3 regions of the Pseudoalteromonas sp. 2CM37A genome follow, and region 1 is predicted to be linked to each of the others. Evidence: predicted binding sites of a transcription regulator. Region 1 holds the regulator's gene; each other region holds the start of a gene.
What was found. The regulator MetJ, encoded in region 1, represses methionine synthesis genes. The targets are predictions, from matches to a motif close to TAGACGTCTAGACGTCTA.
Positions count from the first base shown of each region.

Region 1 (6,676 bases):
ATGGATAGCTTTGCCAACAACAACCTAGATACCGACATAACAGATGATACAGCCACGCAACCACGTTGTGCACCACGTGTTATTTCAAAGCAAAATGCTTTTTTAATTGCTGAAGCAATGCACAGCGCAGTATGGGGTGGCGGTAGCTGGACCCATAAAACAGGCTGGAGCGGGACAGGTTGGCGTGCGCAAGCATTAGATAGACGCGATCTATCGGGTAAAACAGGCACAACCAATGACTCTGTTGATACTTGGTTTAGCGGCTTTAACCGCAATGTAGTAACGTCTGTATGGGTTGGTTTTGACAACCCAGGTAACTCGTTAGGACGCTCAACCTATAATAACAACCTAGATAGCAGTCAAATCTCTGGTGCTGAATCGGGCGCCAAAACGGCACAGCCTGCCTGGGTTGATTTTATGAAAGTGGCGCTTGAGGACACACCAGAGGCGCCAATAGAGCCTCCTGAAGGACTAGTTTCAATTCGTATCGATTTAAAAACAGGTCTGTTAAGCCATAAAAACGACTACACCAGTCGCTTTGAATATTTTGAAAAAGGCACTGCGCCTACAAAGTATGTGCTGTCTCAGCCAACTGATATTTTTGAAGAAGATACAAAAACAGAAGAAGAGTTATTCTAAAAACAAAAACGGCAGCTTACACAAGCTGCCGTTTTACTATTAATATTTGCTGCGCTATTTTAAGTTTTTAACTAACCAATATAAATCAGAGTGCACTCCCGCGGCGGTCACTTCTTTGCCTGCCCCAGGGCCTTGTATTACTAAGGCATTTTCGTTGTACCACTGGCTATTAATAACAAAGATATTATCGCCAGGTGTTAAGTTAGCTAAGGCGTCCCCTTTAGGCGCGTAAGTTATACCTACCTTCGCCGATACTTTACCCTGCTCTAATGCTAATAAACCGGTATACCTAAGTACAGCATCTTGAGCATTTGCCGCATCGGCATGTTGTTTAATAAAGGCATTTAGCTTATCTTTATTCGCTAAAAAGTCATCCCATGAACCTTGGGCTAACTCATCAGGCATTAATGCTTGTAAGCTTATATCATTTAAATCTAATTCAATGCCAAGCTCGCGTGCAAGTATCAGCAATTTACGTTGCATATCGCGGCCCGATAAATCCTCGCGAGGATCAGGCTCTGTAAAGCCCATTTTTTGCGCTTCTAGAACAAGATCAGAAAATGCCACACTGCCATCGTACTTACTGCATAGCCACGAGAGTGTGCCCGAGAAAACACCTTCAATACGCGTAATTTTATCGCCACTATTTTGTAAATCGGCCAACGCAAAGTTAATCGGCAACCCTGCCCCAACACTGGTGTTGTAGCGCCAATGCAAGTTACGCTCGCTAATACTTTGGCGCAGCGCGTTATACCAATTAGATGCAGCAGTGCCTGCGTACTTGTTAGCACTTATTAAATGGCAGTCTCGCTCAACAAAGTCAGTGTATAATTGGCTAAATTGCTCGCTTGCCGTTATATCAACAACAACTTTGTGCTCGTAATCAAGTTCGTTTAATGCACTTAATAAATCCGCCTGCTCATAAGCAACGGCATTATGCTGCCATTGTTTTTTCCACTGTCCGAGTGTAATACCCGAGGCATTAAATAGCATATGTTGCGAGCGAATTAACCCAACTAGCTTAATACTATAATCGCCCGACAATCGTTTAAATTGAGCATCTAGCTGGCTTAAAAATTCATCGCCTACATTACCTAAGCCAGCCACAACCAGGGCAACTTCTTGGCCTTTATTAATTAATTTTTCGTGCAATAAACTAAGTACATCGCTTTCTATTAACTGATCCGTTAACAGCAATGTATAGCCTGTATCTTGATGAATAAAACGAGGGTGAATACTTTGCTGATTTAAAACCTCAGCCGCTAATGTACTTAGTGTGTAAACATCTTGCGTAGGCGCAACCACCGCGCAGCCATTTAAATTAGACTCGCTTATATTTGCTCGCCCAGCAAAATAACTCACTACTTGATGCGTTGCACCCGCGGGCACAACTAAGTATGTATCCCCGTTATGTATAAAATGATGAAGGCTGTGCTGAATAAGCTGGCTAACATGCGCCACTTCACCCGCGTTAAGGCCTTCAACGAGCAGTAAATCAACGTTTTGTAATGTAGTAATAAAACGTTTTTGCTTAGCTTTGCCTTGTTTTACAATATCGGTAGGGGCAGTTTGCACATCAAAACTACTACGTACAGCCAGTTTAATATTACTGTTTTTTAAAGGCGAAAGCGTTTTAGCATGTAAAACAGGGTTACCCAATCGAGCTAATAAGTTAGCTTGTTCACGGCACACCTTGTTGTACTTAATCGCCTTTTCAACTTTTCGTGGGTCAGCACTAAATACCCCTGGCGTATCAGTCCAAATACATACATTTTGTGCGTCGCAATAATTGGCTAATAAGGTGGCGCTGTAATCACTGCCATTGCGCCCAAGCGTAACTGTTTTACCATCAGCACTTGCTGCGATAAACCCTGTTACTACGTTAATTTTATTTGCATCAATAACTTGGCTGCATTGCTGTTTGTTTTGCGCATGCAAAAGCTCCCCGCTTGTTACACTAAACAGCGCTCTAGCATCATGAGCACACGCTTGAATGTTTAATTGCGTTAAATAGGCTGCCAATAATCGCGCAGACCACAGCTCACCATGCGCCAGTAAGGCCGCCTCTTGCAACTGCTGCTTGCTGGCTTGCTCCGCTACATCACTTAGCTCTTGCGCTAACACAGCTAAAGCCGTGTGTTTAGCATCGGCTTGTAATAACTCTTCAATTAATGCTGTTTGGTGATTACTCAATTGCAGCAAAATATCAGCCACAGCTTGCTTATCTTGTTGTTGATAACTTTGCCACAGAGAAACCAATGTATCGGTGGTTTTACCCGCAGCAGATACAACCACGCAATCGCCAGGCTGTGTGTGGCCAATAATTATTTTTGCCACACTTTGATAGCGCTCGCCCGAGCTTAAGCTCGAGCCGCCAAATTTATGTACACTTTTTACCATACTCAATCACCACAAAGCTGGATGAGCAGCCTGCTGCTTTACATCACCATTGGCATTGCCCGCAGCTTTACCAACACGCCCTACATTTTTATTTTGCCCAGGTTTAACTAGGTTAAATACACGTTCAAAATCAGCCAGTAGGTCTTCTACATCTTCAATACCGACCGAAATACGAATTAGCGTATCGCCCACACCCGCCTCTAAACGTGCTTGAGCTTCCATACCTGCGTGAGTCATGGTCGCAGGATGACAAATTAAACTCTCAACCCCACCTAACGATTCTGCTAAGCTAAATTCTTTAAGGCTTGTTAAAAACGCCGCAGCATCATCCACATCGCCTTTAATATCAAAACTAACCATACCGCCAAACCCAAGCTGTTGGGCTTTAGCAAGTGCATGTTGAGGATGCGATTCAAGGCCTGGGTAGTAAACTTGGCTAACATACTCAGAGCTTTCTAGGTATTTAGCAATTGCCAGGGCATTTTCTTGGTGCTGTTTTAAACGCACATTTAAAGTACGTAAACCACGTAACGTTAAATAGCTATCAAATGGTGCGCCGGTAATACCAATGTTATTGGCCCACCAAGCAAGCTCATCACCAAGCTCTTGTGTAGCAGCAACAACTGCACCGCCTACAACATCAGAATGGCCGTTTATATATTTAGTGGTTGAGTGCACAACAATATCTACGCCAAACTTAATTGGGTTTTGTAATGCCGGTGATAAAAAGGTGTTATCGGCGGCCACTAATGCACCGCACTGTTTTGCTATATCCGTCACGGCTTTAATATCCGTTAGGCGCAGCACAGGGTTACTTGGTGTTTCTATCCAAATTAATTTAGGTTTAATGGTTAAAATTTGTTCTAGGCTTTCTGGTTTAGTTAAATCAAGCACTTTAAGTTTAAGCAAGCCGCGCTTTTCTAACGACGTAAATAAACGGTAGCTACCGCCATAACAATCGTGAGGAATAACCAATGTATCATTGTTATTTAATAACTGTGTGGCTAAGTGCACTGCTGCCATGCCCGTAGCAGTAATAATTCCGCGTGCGCCACCTTCAAGCTCTGCTAGAGTGTCAGCTAAAATATCGCGATTAGGATTACCACTGCGTCCATAGTCGTATGCGCGCTTAGTATCAAAATCGGCAAACGAATAAGTCGTCGATAAATAAATTGGCGGTACAACGGCGCCATGATGTTTATCGGCATCAACCCCATTTCGAACAGCAATGGTTGCTTTGTTTTTTTCGCTCATATTCGTCACCTGATTAATTTGGAAGTTTAGACGTCTAAAAGAGTAAGTTATCCATTATAATAAGTCAAAGCTTTTAAAGCTCTAGATGGCTAAAAATAACAGACGCGTAAAACTTCAAGAAAGCTGTATTTACTATTACAGCCAGCTTATTAAGATAGATTGCTATCTATTATTTGACTATCTTTTTTAAAACGATAGAATTTCACGCATATTTACACGCTTTTTACGCCGTGTGAGAAATTAATAATCTGAGGCAACGATACATCTTATGGCTAAATGGAATGGTGAGTATATTCACCCATACGCAGAACACGGGAAAAAATCAGAGCAAGTTAAAAAGATCACCGTTTCGATCCCGCTAAATGTATTAAAAGTATTAACTGATGAGCGTACACGTCGTCAAATAAACAACCTGCGTCATGCAACAAATAGCGAGTTACTATGCGAAGCGTTTTTGCATGCCTTTACAGGCCAGCCATTACCTAATGATGATGACCTACGTAAAGATAACGCAGAAAAAGTACCTGAAGAAGTTAAAAAAATAATGCAAGAAATGGGTTTAGAAGTGCCTATTTTAGACGAAGAATAAAACGTCTTTTTAAACAAAAAAACCTCAGCATGCTGAGGTTTTTTTGTTTAAGCGCTATATATTACGCCATATAATTTTCCGGTAAGTCAATTTGTGCCACGCCCGATTCAACAGCAGCAATAGCAACCGCCTTGGCTATACGTGGTAATAAACGCGGGTCCATCGGTTTAGGAATAATGTAGTCTGCACCAAATTCGAGCTTTTCTACACCCGCTGCTTTTAATACTTGCTCAGGCACTGGCTCTTTAGCAATACTACGAATAGCTTCAACAGCGGCTATTTTCATTTCATCGTTAATTGCGCTTGCACGCACATCAAGTGCACCACGGAAAATAAACGGGAAACATAAAACATTATTAACTTGGTTAGGGAAATCAGAACGCCCCGTTGCCATAATTAAGTCTTTACGTGCACTGTGCGCAAGCTCAGGTGCAATTTCAGGATCTGGGTTTGAACATGCAAACACCACTGGCTTATCAGCCATTAGTTTTAGATCTTCAGGTGCAAGTAAGTTAGGACCCGATACACCTACAAACACATCAGCATCAGCAATTACATCTTGTAGAGTACGCTTATCTGTATTGTTAGCAAAAAGCTGTTTGTATTCGTTTAAGTCATCGCGGCGAGTATGAATAACCCCTTTGCGGTCTAGCATATAAATATGTTCGCGTAGTGCACCACACTTAATTAACAGCTCCATACAAGCAACCGCTGCAGCGCCTGCACCTAAACATACAATAATGGCATCTTCTATTGATTTGCCCTGCACTTCTAAGGCGTTAAGCATACCTGCCGCAGTTACAATAGCGGTACCGTGTTGGTCATCATGAAAAACCGGAATACTGCAACGCTCAATAAGTGCTTTTTCAATTTCAAAACACTCTGGCGCTTTAATATCTTCTAAGTTAATACCACCAAACGTATCGGCAATATTAGCCACTGTATTTATAAAGTCTTCGGTGGTGCGATGCTTAACTTCAATATCAATAGAATCTAAGCCAGCAAAACGTTTAAATAAAAGCGCCTTACCTTCCATAACAGGTTTAGAGGCTAATGGCCCTAAATTACCCAAACCTAAAATTGCCGTACCATTACTGATCACCGCAACCATATTACCTTTACCGGTATATTTATATGCATTGGCTGGGTCTGCTGCAATTTCGCGCACAGGCTCTGCAACACCAGGGCTGTATGCTAATGCTAAGTCTTGCACCGTTTCGGCTGGTTTTGTTAGCTCAATGCTGATTTTGCCTGGAACGGGGTGAGAGTGGTAGTGTAATGCTTGTTCACGAAAATCTGACATAACGCGATGGTATCCTGCAATTTAAGTTAAGTGAGAGGGAGTATGGGGCTAAGATACTCTTATTATTTTTAAATTCCAAGCAATATCAGGTCTATCCTGTTATATGCTATATCCGTTAATTTTAAGTGATTTATCAGCAACTTCGCTAAAAGTTATCAATATTAAACAAATAAAAATTCATTCAAAAAGTGCTTTTTGAGGTTCATTTTACCCTGCCAATATTTTTGTAAAATAGCAGAATAGTAAAATAGTAAAATGCACCAATATGGCGCGTTTATCACCGTTAAAAACAAATATCGCCACGATAAGCACTTTTAGCAGCTTGGTTAAAAATTAACGTATAAAAAATATAGAGAAGAATTGAGAGTTTGTCTGCAAAGGTTTATGCATATTCAGAATAAGAACAGGAAATAGTTATGCACACGTAGTACGGCAACAATCGGTGATTTTTTAGTAAAAATGATGATTTTTAGGCACAAAAAAAGCACCCG
Region 1 is NZ_JALNTJ010000003.1:66,444-73,119, reverse strand. Features, by position in the region: gene MTF68_RS07730 (PBP1A family penicillin-binding protein) at 1-639, shown strand, start outside; gene metL (bifunctional aspartate kinase/homoserine dehydrogenase II) at 694-3,039, opposite strand; gene metB (cystathionine gamma-synthase) at 3,046-4,293, opposite strand; gene metJ (met regulon transcriptional regulator MetJ) at 4,562-4,882, shown strand; gene MTF68_RS07710 (malic enzyme-like NAD(P)-binding protein) at 4,944-6,185, opposite strand.

Region 2 (6,676 bases), on a different contig from region 1:
ACTTTTAAATCTTTCAGAATAATATTTTACTTCTTGAGCATCCTCTTTATTAGATAGCTCAAGTTCCACACATATGCCCTTGTGGTTATTAGCATAATGAGCCCACTGAACAGGGTTAGACCAAATTTTACTAAAGCACAATATTCCAAATTCTCTTGAAACACCTAGTTTCATCCTATTTAAGCTTGCACGTATATAAGGTGTGCTAGTTTCGATACCTAATAACTCAAAAGGGTCATTCAAATTGTCAAAAGTTGAAGCCTTAATCCTCCTATTTGATAAATTTTTTAAGCCAAACACCTCATCCATGTAATGATAAAGCTTCATTTAATCTATAATCCTATTATTTTTAGAAAAGAATATTTTCCTGAGTAAAAATCAAGTTACTCAGCTTTTTATTACTACTTATACTAAATAAACACTGAATACATATGAACCAATTTTTACTTCTTTTCTTTAATATAAAAAAACGAGCCAAATTTGGCTCGTTTTGTTTTTACTGATAGCTGACAGCTAAAAACTGACCGCTGCTCTTTTACTCCGGCTCATACCCCAAATTAGGCGACAGCCATCTTTCAGCCTCTTCGAGCGTCATATTAGTTCGCTTGGCGTAATCTTCTACCTGATCCTTTTGAATAGATGCTACGGCGTAGTATTTTGCCTCTGGGTGTGAGAAATACCAGCCCGAAACCGCAGCTCCTGGCCACATGGCGTATGAGCTGGTGAGCTGCATGCCAATGCGTTTTTCGGTATCGAGTAACTGCCAAATTTTCTTTTTCTCGGTGTGCTCTGGGCACGCTGGGTAACCCGGCGCTGGGCGAATGCCTTGGTAGTTTTCGCGGATTAGCTCATCGTTACTTAAGTTTTCATCGGCTGCGTAACCCCAATACTCTTTGCGCACTTGTTCGTGCAAGTATTCTGCAAACGCTTCTGCGAGCCTGTCGGCAACCGCTTTTACCATTATTTTATTGTAGTCGTCTTGCTTGGCATCGAACGCGTCGGCTAGGTCGTCTTCTTCTAAACCGCCCGTTACTGCAAACGCGCCAAAGTAATCTGGTGTGCCTTTTGGTGCAATGTAGTCGGCTAAACAATAGTTAGCAAAGTCGGTTTTTTCGGTTTGCTGGCGTAAATGGCATGAGGTAGTTAACAGCTCTTTGCGGGTTTCGTCGGTGTAAATTTCTATGTCATCGCCCACGCGGTTTGCAGGGAATAAACCAATTACACCTAAAGGTTGCAAAACACCTGACTTTTCAAGGTCGTCGAGCATGTCGTTAGCGTCTTTAAATAAGCTACGTGCTTGCTCGCCAACGACTTCATCGTCCATTATGCGCGGGTATTTACCAGCGATTGACCACGTCATAAAGTACGGGGTCCAATCTATGTATTTACGTAACGTGGCTATTGATACATTTTTAAATTCGGTCACGCCCAGCTTTTTAGGCACGGGTGGCGTATAGTTATCCCAATCAAGCTTGGCGGCGTTATCGCGGGCGCGCTGTATGGTAACTGGTTTTGAACGTGGCTTTTTGCGCGCTTGTTGCTCGCGTACTTTTTCGTACTCGGCTTTAGTTTTTTCTAAAAAGGCCGGTTTTAGCTCTTTAGATAATAAGCTCGATACCACGCCCACTGCACGGCTGGCGTTATTTACGTACACTACGCCTTTGTCGTACTGCGGCTCAATTTTAACGGCAGTATGCGCTTTAGAGGTCGTTGCGCCGCCAATCATAAGTGGTAATTCAAAGCCTCGGCGGGTCATTTCTTTGGCTACGTGTACCATTTCATCTAGCGATGGGGTAATTAAACCCGAAAGGCCGATTATGTCGGCTTTTTCGTCAATGGCGGTTTGCAGTATTTTTTCGGCAGGTACCATTACGCCTAAATCGATTACTTCGTAGTTATTACATTGCAGTACTACGCCTACAATGTTTTTACCTATGTCGTGCACGTCGCCTTTTACGGTGGCCATAACTACTTTACCGTTAGTGGCGCCTTCTTCTTTTTCGGCTTCTATGTATGGGTCTAGGTAGGCCACTGCGCGTTTCATTACACGGGCCGATTTAACAACTTGCGGTAAAAACATTTTACCTGCGCCAAATAAATCCCCTACCACGTTCATGCCATCCATTAATGGCCCTTCAATTACGTGAATAGGTTTATCGGCAGCAGCGCGGCATTCTTCTGTGTCTTCATCTATAAAAGTAGTAATGCCTTTTACAAGGGCGTGCTCTAGGCGTTTTTCAACAGGCCATGTGCGCCACTCTAAATCTTCTACGCGTTCAGCTTGTGCCATACCCGAAAACTTAGGGGCTATTTCTACTAAGCGCTCACCTGCACCAGGGTCGGTGTTAAGGATTACATCTTCTACGGCTTTGCGAAGTTCCTCGGGGATGTCGTCGTAAACGGCAAGCTGGCCTGCGTTTACAATACCCATATCCATACCCGCTTTTATCGCGTGGTATAAAAACACCGAGTGAATGGCTTCACGTACGGGGTTATTACCCCTAAACGAAAACGATACATTAGACACCCCGCCCGACACTTTACAGTGTGGTAAGTTTTGTTTAATGCGGCGTGTGCCTTCAATAAATTCTACGGCGTAATTGTCGTGCTCTTCTATACCGGTGGCTACGGCAAATATATTGGGGTCGAATATTATATCTTCCGGCGGAAAACCAATCTCTTCGACTAATATTTTGTAGCTGCGCTCACAGATTTCGTATTTGCGGTCTGCGGTGTCGGCTTGGCCGTCGGTATCAAACGCCATTACAACAGCGGCGGCGCCAAAACGTTTAATAATTTTAGCTTGGCGTTTAAACGGCTCCTCCCCTTCTTTAAGCGATATTGAGTTAACAATAGCCTTGCCTTGAATACATTTAAGCCCTGCTTCTATTACTTCCCATTTAGAGGAGTCGACCATAATGGGCACTTTAGAAATATCGGGCTCAGAGGCAATTAAGTTTAAAAACTTAACCATGGCCGCTTTTGAGTCCAACATGGCTTCGTCCATGTTTATATCAATAACTTGGGCGCCGTTTTCTACTTGCTCGCGAGCCACATTCAGGGCGGTTTCGTAATCTTCTTCCATGATTAGGCGTTTAAACATGGCAGAGCCGGTTACGTTGGTACGCTCGCCAACATTGGTAAATACTGCAATTTGCTGGGTCATGTTGGCTCCTAGTTTAAGTTACAGGCTTCAAGACCTGATAAACGCATACGAACATCAAGCTCTGGCAACGCGCGAGGTTTAACGCCTTCAAGCCCTTTGGCAAACGCACGAATATGCGCAGGCGTGGTGCCGCAGCAACCACCAACAATATTTATAAAGCCCGATTTACCCCAGTCTATAATCTCTTTCGCCATGTCCTCTGCTTCTAGGTCGTACTCACCAAATTCGTTAGGTAAACCGGCATTTGGATGTACTGAGGTAAAGGTTTCGCACACGCGCGAAAGCTCCTCTACGTATTGGCGAAGTAAATCTGGCCCTAGAGCGCAGTTAAGGCCTATAGAAAGCGGCTTAATATGGCGAATAGAGTTATAAAATGCTTCGGTGGTTTGCCCCGAAAGCGTACGCCCAGAGGCATCGGTAATTGTGCCCGAGATCATTACGGGTAATGTGCGCCCTGCTTGCTCAAATGCTTCTTCTACTGCGAATGAGGCAGCTTTTGCATTTAGGGTGTCGAATATGGTTTCGATAAGTATTAAATCAGCGCCGCCTTCCATTAATGCAAGGGTAGACTCAACATAGGCAGTAACCAGCTTATCAAAGGTAATATTGCGATAGCCTGGGTCGTTTACATCTGGCGAAATTGAGCAGGTTTTAGAGGTTGGCCCTAACACACCGGCTACATAGCGTGGTTTTTCTGGGTTTTTAGCGGTGAACTCGTCACATATTGCGCGTGCGAGTTTGGCCGACTCTAAGTTTACCTCACGGCTTATGCTTGCCATGTCGTAATCTTCCATCGAAATGGTGGTTGAGTTAAAGGTATTGGTTTCAATAATGTCTGCACCGGCGGCTAAAAAGCTGCGGTGTATATTGGCAATTAACTCAGGTTTTGTAAGGCTTAATAAATCGTTATTGCCTTTAATTAGTACGTGCCAGTCTTTAAAGCGCTCGCCTCGGTAGTCTTCTTCTTCAAGCTTGTGAGTTTGGATCATGGTGCCCATGGCGCCATCTAAAATTAAAATACGCTCTTTTAATGCAGCGCTTAATTCGCTGTGTTTATTATTGTTTTGCACGTTATTCTGCATAGTTGTTAGTCCTCACATCTTGGCTAACTAAATTAATATCATAAGGGGTCGTTTGGTACACGTAGTAATTTAACCAGTTCGAAAACAGCAAAAAAGCATGGCTTTGCCACGTTTTTGACGGCTTTTTGCTTGCATCGTTATCTGGAAAATAGTTTTCGGGTTTTGGCGCATCAGGACTTTTTTGTAAATCGCGCTCGTACTCTGCTTTTAATGTGTCGGCATCGTATTCTGGGTGGCCGGTTATAAACACTTGGCTGCCCGACTTATTTTTCATTAAGTAAGCGCCTACTTTTTCAGAGCCTGCCAATACCACTATATCGTCGCAGGCATTTATTTTATTTATATCTATGTGGCCATAACGTGAGTGCGGCACTAAAAAGTTGTCGTCGAAGCCACGAGTAAGTGCCCCATGATCAAAGTAACACTGGTGAGTAAACACGCCACATAGTTTATCTTCTTTTAAATCGCGTTTTAAATTGTAACGGTGATACAGCGCAGCATGCGCCGCCCAGCACGAAAACAGCGTAGAGGTAACGTGCTGCTCTGCCCAATCAATAATCACTTTTAGCTCATCCCAGTAGGCTACATCGTCGTATTCAAGGTGTGCGAGTGGCGCGCCGGTAACAATTAACGCATCGTAGTTATTGTCTTTCACTTCTGAAAAATAACGGTAAAAGGTATCTAGGTGCTCTTCTGAATTGCTACTGCTACGGTGCGTATCTAGGCGCAGTAGCTCTACATTTACTTGTAAAGGAGAATTAGCAAGCAAACGAATAAACTGCACTTCGGTTTCTACTTTATTAGGCATTAAATTTAAAATAGCCAAACGCATAGGACGAATTTCTTGCGTTTTTGCGCGACTTTTTGGCATTACAAACACGTTTTCTTCACGTAAACGGGCAATAGCCGGTAGCTCGTCTTTCACTGTAATTGGCATATTTTTTACTCCTACTCATAAAAACCGAGAATTTATACGCTCTCATTATGAACAGTACGCTAAAAATATCAACCTCTAGATGTATAGATGTCTAAATGAAATTTATTCATGATTTTATCAGATTTACAAAAAGTTATAGATCAGGAGGAATGCATTTATATTGAAATATTTTGTTTAACTGTATTGAGGTAGCGCTACTAAAACCAGTAGCGCTATTTCAATTAAAAACGATAATTTACAGATAAATTAAGAGCGTAAATATCACCTTTGTCTGTATCAAAATATTGGTACTCAGCGCTTACTTGCCAGCGTTGAGTTAACCTATAGTCAATCCCAGTACCGTACGTTACACCGCCTTCGTCATAATTTTGCTCAGTGATTAACGTAGAATTTGTATCTGAGCCAGTTATTGATTCTGCAAGGTTTCTTATTTCACCTTCATTGTAACTTAATTTATTTCTACCATAGCCACCAAATAAAAACACATCTGCCCGAATTGAAATGGGATAATTAGCTTTCACAAATATACTTGTTTGCAAATCAAGGCTTGAGTCAATTTCGCTCTTAATAGATTCTGAGGTTAACGAACCATCCTGCGGGTTTTGAGTATAAACAAGCCCATTTAGAGGCGTTGATTCGTCATTTAAACCAAAACCTACACGACCTTCTATCGCAAAGTATCGCGAAAACTGATAGCCAAACTGGCCGTATAGTGTTGTAAATCGTATGCTATCACTCTCGTATACATCAATTTGCGTAGACCCTATCCCTACTCCTTGGTAATAACCATTTACCTGGAGTATGTCTGCTTGGCTCGAAAATGAGTATAAACCTAAAAGTAATGCCCCTAACTTTGTAACTGTTTTCATGTTCATTCCTTTAAACCTTTGTAATATTTAATTATGCGATGTTTTACAACGACTAAGAGTGGTCTGTCTGTATAATTTGCTTATACTTTACAGCTTGTAAATATACTGTACCACTTTTGTTAAAAATAAAATGTGTTTGAACAATATAAAACAATAGATTACAGAATTTTACACAATAGAAATCCTGTCATAGTGGTGTTTTAAATGGGCAAGAAAATAAAGTACCGTTTAGATTAGCGTATTGTTCTATACGCCACTCGTTGACTGTTTCACCCGTGAGCCACTACAATACAACATTGAAATTTTTATTATTATTTGAAGGCTTTCCTCCATGGTTTTACCTGATAAGTTTATATTCTCGATGAGTCGAGTATCTAAAGTTGTGCCACCTAAGCGCACAATTTTAAAAGATATTTCGTTGCACTTTTTCCCTGGCGCTAAAATTGGTGTGCTAGGTTTAAATGGTGCTGGTAAATCTACATTACTTCGCATTATGGCCGGTGTTGACCAAGACTTTGAAGGTGAAGCCCGCCCTCAACCTGGTACTAAAATTGGTTACTTACCGCAAGAGCCAGTACTGGACGAAAGCAAAACAGTACGCGAAATAGTTGAAGAAGCTGTT
Region 2 is NZ_JALNTJ010000004.1:373,347-380,022, forward strand. Features, by position in the region: gene MTF68_RS11775 (DUF2971 domain-containing protein) at 1-327, opposite strand, end outside; gene metH (methionine synthase) at 536-3,166, opposite strand; gene MTF68_RS11785 (homocysteine S-methyltransferase family protein) at 3,175-4,248, opposite strand; gene metA (homoserine O-succinyltransferase) at 4,238-5,185, opposite strand; gene MTF68_RS11795 (porin family protein) at 5,407-6,054, opposite strand; gene ettA (energy-dependent translational throttle protein EttA) at 6,386-6,676, shown strand, end outside.
Region 2: metA (homoserine O-succinyltransferase) is a predicted target of MetJ. The motif match lies at 5,262-5,279, and genes of this name have one in related genera.

Region 3 (6,676 bases), 440 kb from region 1:
TCGAGCTGCTCGTCAAGCATAAGATCATCTTCTTGCCACTCATCGTTTTCGTCTGTAGGGCTTTTTAGCTCATTGGTTGGAAGCCTTTGTTCTAGCTCTTCTAGCTTTTCTTCTAGGCGGATCAGACTACTCGTTATGTAATCAAGGGCATCAAAAATCCGTTCATCGCGCTGACTAGCTGCGCTAGGGCTTTGAGTGGGTAGCTCACCTGTGGCTTGTAACTTACTTTTAATGCCTAGGCTTGCCAGTAATTTGGCCTGCTTTAAGGCTTTGTCTTTATTGCTAGGTGCAAAGAGTGCTTTGCCATTAAAAAACTGAGTTACTTTATCTTCAGACGTTTTTAGCTTACTTGCTAAATTTACGCAGGCCGTTTTAGCCTCAGTGCCCTCGGCGAGCCCTACAAACATAACGCGAAAATTATTGGCCATTTACTTATCCCTTAAGCTTTTATTATGCAAAGAGTATATACCTAAAACCGTACGAAATTCGAGGGCTAGCTAATACCAATTTAATTCAAAACACGATTAGTTTAGCGTATTAAATAGCGCACTGACTGCGTTAAAATTATTTATATAAAATAACTGTACGCCGTAAATTCCTTTGTTATTGCACTATTTATTGGGTGCTACGATAAACAACTAAATTAATGCAATTGATATAAATAGTATAATTAGCCTTTGCTTTAGATATAAAAACGGCCCTTAAAAGGGCCGTTTATTATTTAATGCATTTTGGCTTAAAGGCCAGCAGCTGCGCGAAGTGCGTCTGCTTTATCTGTACGTTCCCATGGGAATTCGTCACGACCAAAGTGACCGTATGCCGCTGTTGGTTGGTAAATTGGGCGCTCTAAATCAAGCATTTGAATTAAGCCGTAAGGGCGTAGGTCAAAGTGCTCACGGATAAGCTCAATTAAACGACCTTCTTCAAGCTTGCTTGTACCAAAGGTTTCAACGCTGATAGAGGTAGGCTCTGCTACACCAATTGCGTAAGATACTTGTAGCTCACACTTATCAGCAAGGCCTGCAGCCACTACGTTTTTAGCTACGTAACGTGCAGCGTATGCAGCTGAGCGGTCAACTTTTGATGGATCTTTACCTGAGAAAGCACCACCACCGTGACGTGCCATACCACCGTATGTATCTACGATGATTTTACGACCTGTTAAACCACAGTCGCCCATAGGTCCGCCAATTACAAAACGACCCGTTGGGTTAATGAAAAATTTAGTCGCGCTAGTAATAAGCTCGGCAGGAAGTACCGGCTTAATGATGGTTTCCATCACGGCTTCTACTAAGTCATTTTGCGAAATTTCTTCAGCGTGCTGAGTAGAAAGCACAACTGCATCAATACCTACTGGCTTGCCGTTTTCGTATGCAAAAGTTACTTGAGATTTTGCATCTGGGCGTAACCAGTTAAGCTCGCCGCTTTTACGTACTTGCGCTTGGCGCTGTACTAAACGGTGTGAGTAAGTAATTGGCGCAGGCATTAGTACTTCTGTTTCGTTACATGCATAACCAAACATAAGGCCTTGGTCGCCAGCACCTTGTTCTTCTGGGCTAGTACGGTCAACACCTTGGTTAATATCAGGAGACTGCTTACCAATTGTGTTTAAAATTGCACACGAGTCTGCATCGAAACCCATGTCTGAATGCGTGTAGCCAATTTCACGTACTGTTTTACGTGTAATTTCTTCAATATCAACCCATGCGCTAGTGGTAATTTCACCGCCAACCATAACCATACCTGTTTTTACGTAAGTTTCGCACGCAACACGGGCATGAGAGTCTTGCTCTAGGATAGCATCAAGTACCGCATCAGAGATTTGATCGGCGATTTTATCCGGATGACCTTCAGAAACAGATTCAGAAGTAAATAAATGTTTTGCCATTGTATTTCTGCTCACAAATATTGCGCTTCACAAACGTCGGTATTAGCGCTAAAAAATTAAGGGGCGTATTTTATCTAAAACAAAACACCTTGCATAGTGTTTTTACGCCTAGACGTCTAAATAAAATGAGTAATAACTTTTTGGTCTTAAAAAATATTCATAATAGCCCATTTTTATGGGGTTTTTAATTGCACACTGCACCCACATTAAGTAAGAATGGTTGCTATAACAGCTCTTAAGTTACTTAAGGGTATTAACGAACACATAAGTACCCGCGCAAATACACATAAAGGTAGGAGAATTCATGCCATCTCGCAAAGAACTTGCAAATGCTATTCGCGTCTTGTCAATGGACGCAGTACAAAAGGCCAAATCTGGCCACCCTGGAGCCCCTATGGGCATGGCCGATATCGCAGAAGTATTATGGCGCGATTATCTAAAGCATAATCCAACTAATCCAGAGTGGGCTGACCGTGACAGATTTATTCTTTCAAATGGCCACGGTTCAATGCTTATCTATTCTCTATTGCACCTAACTGGTTACGACTTACCACTTGATGAAATTAAAAACTTCCGTCAAATGCATTCTAAAACGCCAGGCCACCCTGAGTACGGTTATGCACCGGGAATTGAAACTACTACGGGTCCACTAGGTCAGGGGATCACAAACGCGGTAGGTATGGCGATTGCTGAAAAAGCGCTTGCCGCACAATTTAACCGTGAAGGCCACGACATTGTTGATCACTACACATATGCATTTATGGGTGATGGTTGTTTAATGGAAGGTATTTCTCATGAAGCATGTTCACTTGCTGGCACATTAGGCCTTGGCAAGTTAGTGGCTTTTTGGGATGACAACGGTATTTCAATCGATGGTGAAGTTGAAGGTTGGTTTAGCGACGATACACCAGCACGCTTTAAAGCGTACGGCTGGCATGTAATAAGTGACGTTGATGGCCACGACAGCGATGCTGTTAGTGCTGCAATAGCAGAGGCTCAAAGTGTTACTGACAAACCATCACTAATTTGTTGTAAAACAGTGATTGGTTACGGTTCACCTAATAAATCTGGTAGCCACGATTGTCACGGCGCGCCATTAGGTGATGACGAAATTACAGCGTCTCGCGAATTTTTAGGCTGGTCTGGTGGTGCATTTGAAATCCCTGATGATATTTACGCACAGTGGGATAGCAAAGAAAAAGGTCAACAGCTTGAATCTAGCTGGGACGAAAAATTTGCAGCATACGCAAAAGCATACCCAGAGCTTGCAGCTGAATATAAGCGCCGTATTAACAACGAACTTCCAGGCGATTGGGCTGAAAAATCTCAAGCATACATAGAGCAACTACAAGCAAACCCTGCAAATCCTGCATCTCGTAAAGCGTCGCAAAATGCATTAAATGCATTTGGCCCGTTATTACCAGAATTCATGGGTGGCTCAGCCGATTTAGCTGGCTCAAACTTAACAATTTGGGATGGCTCTAAAGGGCTAACTGCAGACGATGCAAGCGGTAACTACGTTTACTACGGTGTACGTGAGTTTGGTATGTCGGCAATTATGAATGGTATTGCCCTTCATAAAGGCTTTATTCCTTACGGTGCAACGTTCTTAATGTTTGTTGAATACGCAAAAAATGCGGTACGTATGGCTGCACTAATGAAGCAACCAAGCATTTTTGTTTACACGCACGATTCAATCGGCCTAGGTGAAGATGGTCCAACTCACCAACCGGTAGAGCAAATTGCTAGCATGCGTTTAACGCCAAACTTATACAACTGGCGCCCGTGTGACCAAGTTGAGTCGGCAATTGCATGGCAACAAGCTATTGAGCGTAAAGATGGTCCTACATCACTTATCTTTACTCGCCAAGGCCTTGAGCAACAAGCGCGTGACGCTCAGCAATTAGCAGATGTTAAAAAGGGTGGTTACATCCTTAGCTGTGACGGCGAGCCAGAGCTAATTATTATTGCAACAGGTTCTGAGGTGCAACTAGCACAAGACTCTGCAACAGAGCTACGCAGCCAAGGTAAAAAGGTACGTGTTGTATCTATGCCATGTACTGATGTATTTGAAGAGCAAAGCGCACAGTACAAAGAAAGCGTACTACCGGCAGCCGTTACACGCCGCGTAGCAGTAGAAGCAGGTATTGCTGATTACTGGTACAAGTACGTAGGCCTAAATGGTGCAGTAGTAGGTATGACTACCTTTGGTGAGTCGGCACCTGCTGGTGAGCTGTTTGAGTACTTTGGCTTTACAGTAGAGAACATTGTAAATAAAGCAAACGCGTTGTTTTAACCGTTAGCTTTAATATTTAAAAGCCCGCCCTGTGTAAAACAGGGCGGGCTTTTTTGTTTGCTGACTGAGTTATAAAGTGGCGTAGTAGCCTTAAGATACTTCAATCACACTGCTTGTAATACGTAGTACTTTTTTGGCTTAAAGCCTTTTGAGCTTGAATTTCAGATGAGTAATTTTCACAGCGCTTTTCTTGCAAGGCTATGACCTATCAGGCAAGGTGGTGGCCGATTAAATAAAATAATACAACAGGAGTGAGGATGTCTCAGTTTGAAAATGTAAGCGTAATTAAAAAAGCGAACGTGTATTTTGACGGTAAAGTATCAAGCCGTACCGTGGTATTTAACGATGGCACAACCAAAACGCTAGGCTTTATGCAACCAGGCGAATTTGTATTTGATACAAGCAAAAAAGAACTCATGGAGCTGTTAGGCGGCCAATGGGATATTTTATTACCTGGCGAAACGCAGTGGAAAACATTTATCGCGGGCGAATCATTTAACGTTGATGCCAATGTTAGCTTTAAAGTAAAAGTGAGTGATTTTGCTGACTATTGCTGTTCGTACACAGACTAAACGCTAAAGGCTAGACGTCTGAAAGCCCATACTTTATGGGCTTTGCATAAACTTTGCACAACTTATAATTTAAATCAGTTTAAGTAACAAATTAATTTCAAAAATCAGTGCTTTTTCCTTGTGTTAATCTAAATAGCCCCCAATACTATTTATGAGGTAACAAATAAAAGGATACCCTATGAAAATTAATCTTTCTGGTCACCATGTAGACGTTACTAACTCTATTAGAGAGCATATCAACGAGAAGTTTTCAAAAATCGAGAGCCACTTTCCATCACTTATCGCACTCGACATTATTTTGTCTAAAGAGCATCACAAAATCCAAGCAGAAATTAGCACAAATTACGAAGGTGCGCGTATATCGGTAAAAGGGGAAAACGAAGTTATGTACCCGGCGATTGCAAGCGCAGCTAAAAAACTCGATGCAGCACTAAAACATCGAAAAGGGCAAATAAAAGCAAATTTACACGAAAAGCCTGTAAGCACAACGCCAGAAATAGCGCACGAAATCATCCAAGAGATGGAACTAAAATAAGATTTAGTCCCAAAGTACAATAAAAAAGAGCCTTACGGCTCTTTTTTATTGCCTTTAATTTAGGTAAGTTATGCAGCCTTCGGTGTTATTAATTATGAAAATTAATAACCAGAGCGAATAACACACATAATTTGAGAAATTAATGCAGCAAACACACACTTCTTGGAAATCTCGATTGGGCGCACTAGGCCCTGGTATCTTAATGGCAACCGCAGCAATTGGCGGCTCTCACTTAGTTGCATCTACTCAAGCTGGCGCGCTATTTGGCTGGCAACTGTTTTGGCTAATTCTCGTTGTTAACGTATTAAAGTACCCGTTTTTTCGCTTTGGTATGGAATACACCCTAGCAACCAAAAACAGTTTAGTAGAAGGCTATAAAAATAAAGGCCCTGTCTATTTTTATAGTTTTATTGGCTTAAATATACTTGCCGCCATAGTTAATACCGCAGGGGTGCTATTACTGACTGCAAGCTTGCTTCATTATGCACTGCCAATAGTGATAGAAGTCACGCTACTGTGTTGGATATTGCTCGGTGTGTGTTTAGCTATTTTATTACTTGGGCACTTTAAAGCGCTCGACAGCGTTGCTAAAGGCATTATGGGACTATTAACGCTTGCTACTGTTATTGCACTGGTTATCGCGTTTAGTAACGGCCCAATGGCGCCAGCTGATTATGTTGGCCCGTCTCCGTACGAGCTGGCTATGCTGAGCTTTATGGTCGCGTTAATGGGCTGGATGCCGGCACCCATTGAAATTTCAGCCCTTAGCTCGCTATGGCTCAAAGAAAAACAAACTCAGCAAACGGTTACTAAAAGACAAGGCTTATTCGATTTTAACGTAGGCTATTGGCTAACAGCCTGTTTAGCATTGGTATTTTTTAGCTTAGGTGTGCTGGTGCAATACGGGCAAAGCAGCAGTATTGAGCTTGGCGGTGTTGCCTTTGCTAAACAGCTTATTGATATGTATGCACTGACTATTGGCGAGTGGGCGAGGCCGCTTGTATCAGCCATTGCTTTTTTATGTATGTTTGGCACTACACTCACCGTGCTTGATGGCTACGCACGTACACTTAACGAGTCACATAAATTACTTGGTTTTAAGCAATCTAAACACAGCTTAAATATTTGGCTTGTACTGCAAGCACTAGCTGGCATGGCCGTTATTTTATTTTTTAAATCGGCCCTGGGGCCAATGCTTACCTTTGCCATGACACTTGCTTTTGTCACCACCCCCGTTTTTGCATGGCTTAACTTTAGCCTAGTGCGCTCAGAGACCGCCATTAAACACAGCGTACTATTACGCAGCTTAACGTGGTTAGGCTTAGTGTACTTGGTTGGTTTTGCTGTTGCGTTTGTGGTTTGGAAATTAGCAGCCTAAAAATAGC
Region 3 is NZ_JALNTJ010000003.1:511,423-518,098, forward strand. Features, by position in the region: gene MTF68_RS09680 (hypothetical protein) at 1-428, opposite strand, end outside; gene metK (methionine adenosyltransferase) at 737-1,888, opposite strand; gene tkt (transketolase) at 2,193-4,184, shown strand; gene MTF68_RS09695 (pyrimidine/purine nucleoside phosphorylase) at 4,442-4,756, shown strand; gene raiA (ribosome-associated translation inhibitor RaiA) at 4,935-5,291, shown strand; gene MTF68_RS09705 (divalent metal cation transporter) at 5,434-6,669, shown strand.
Region 3: metK (methionine adenosyltransferase) is a predicted target of MetJ. The motif match lies at 1,990-2,007, and genes of this name have one in related genera.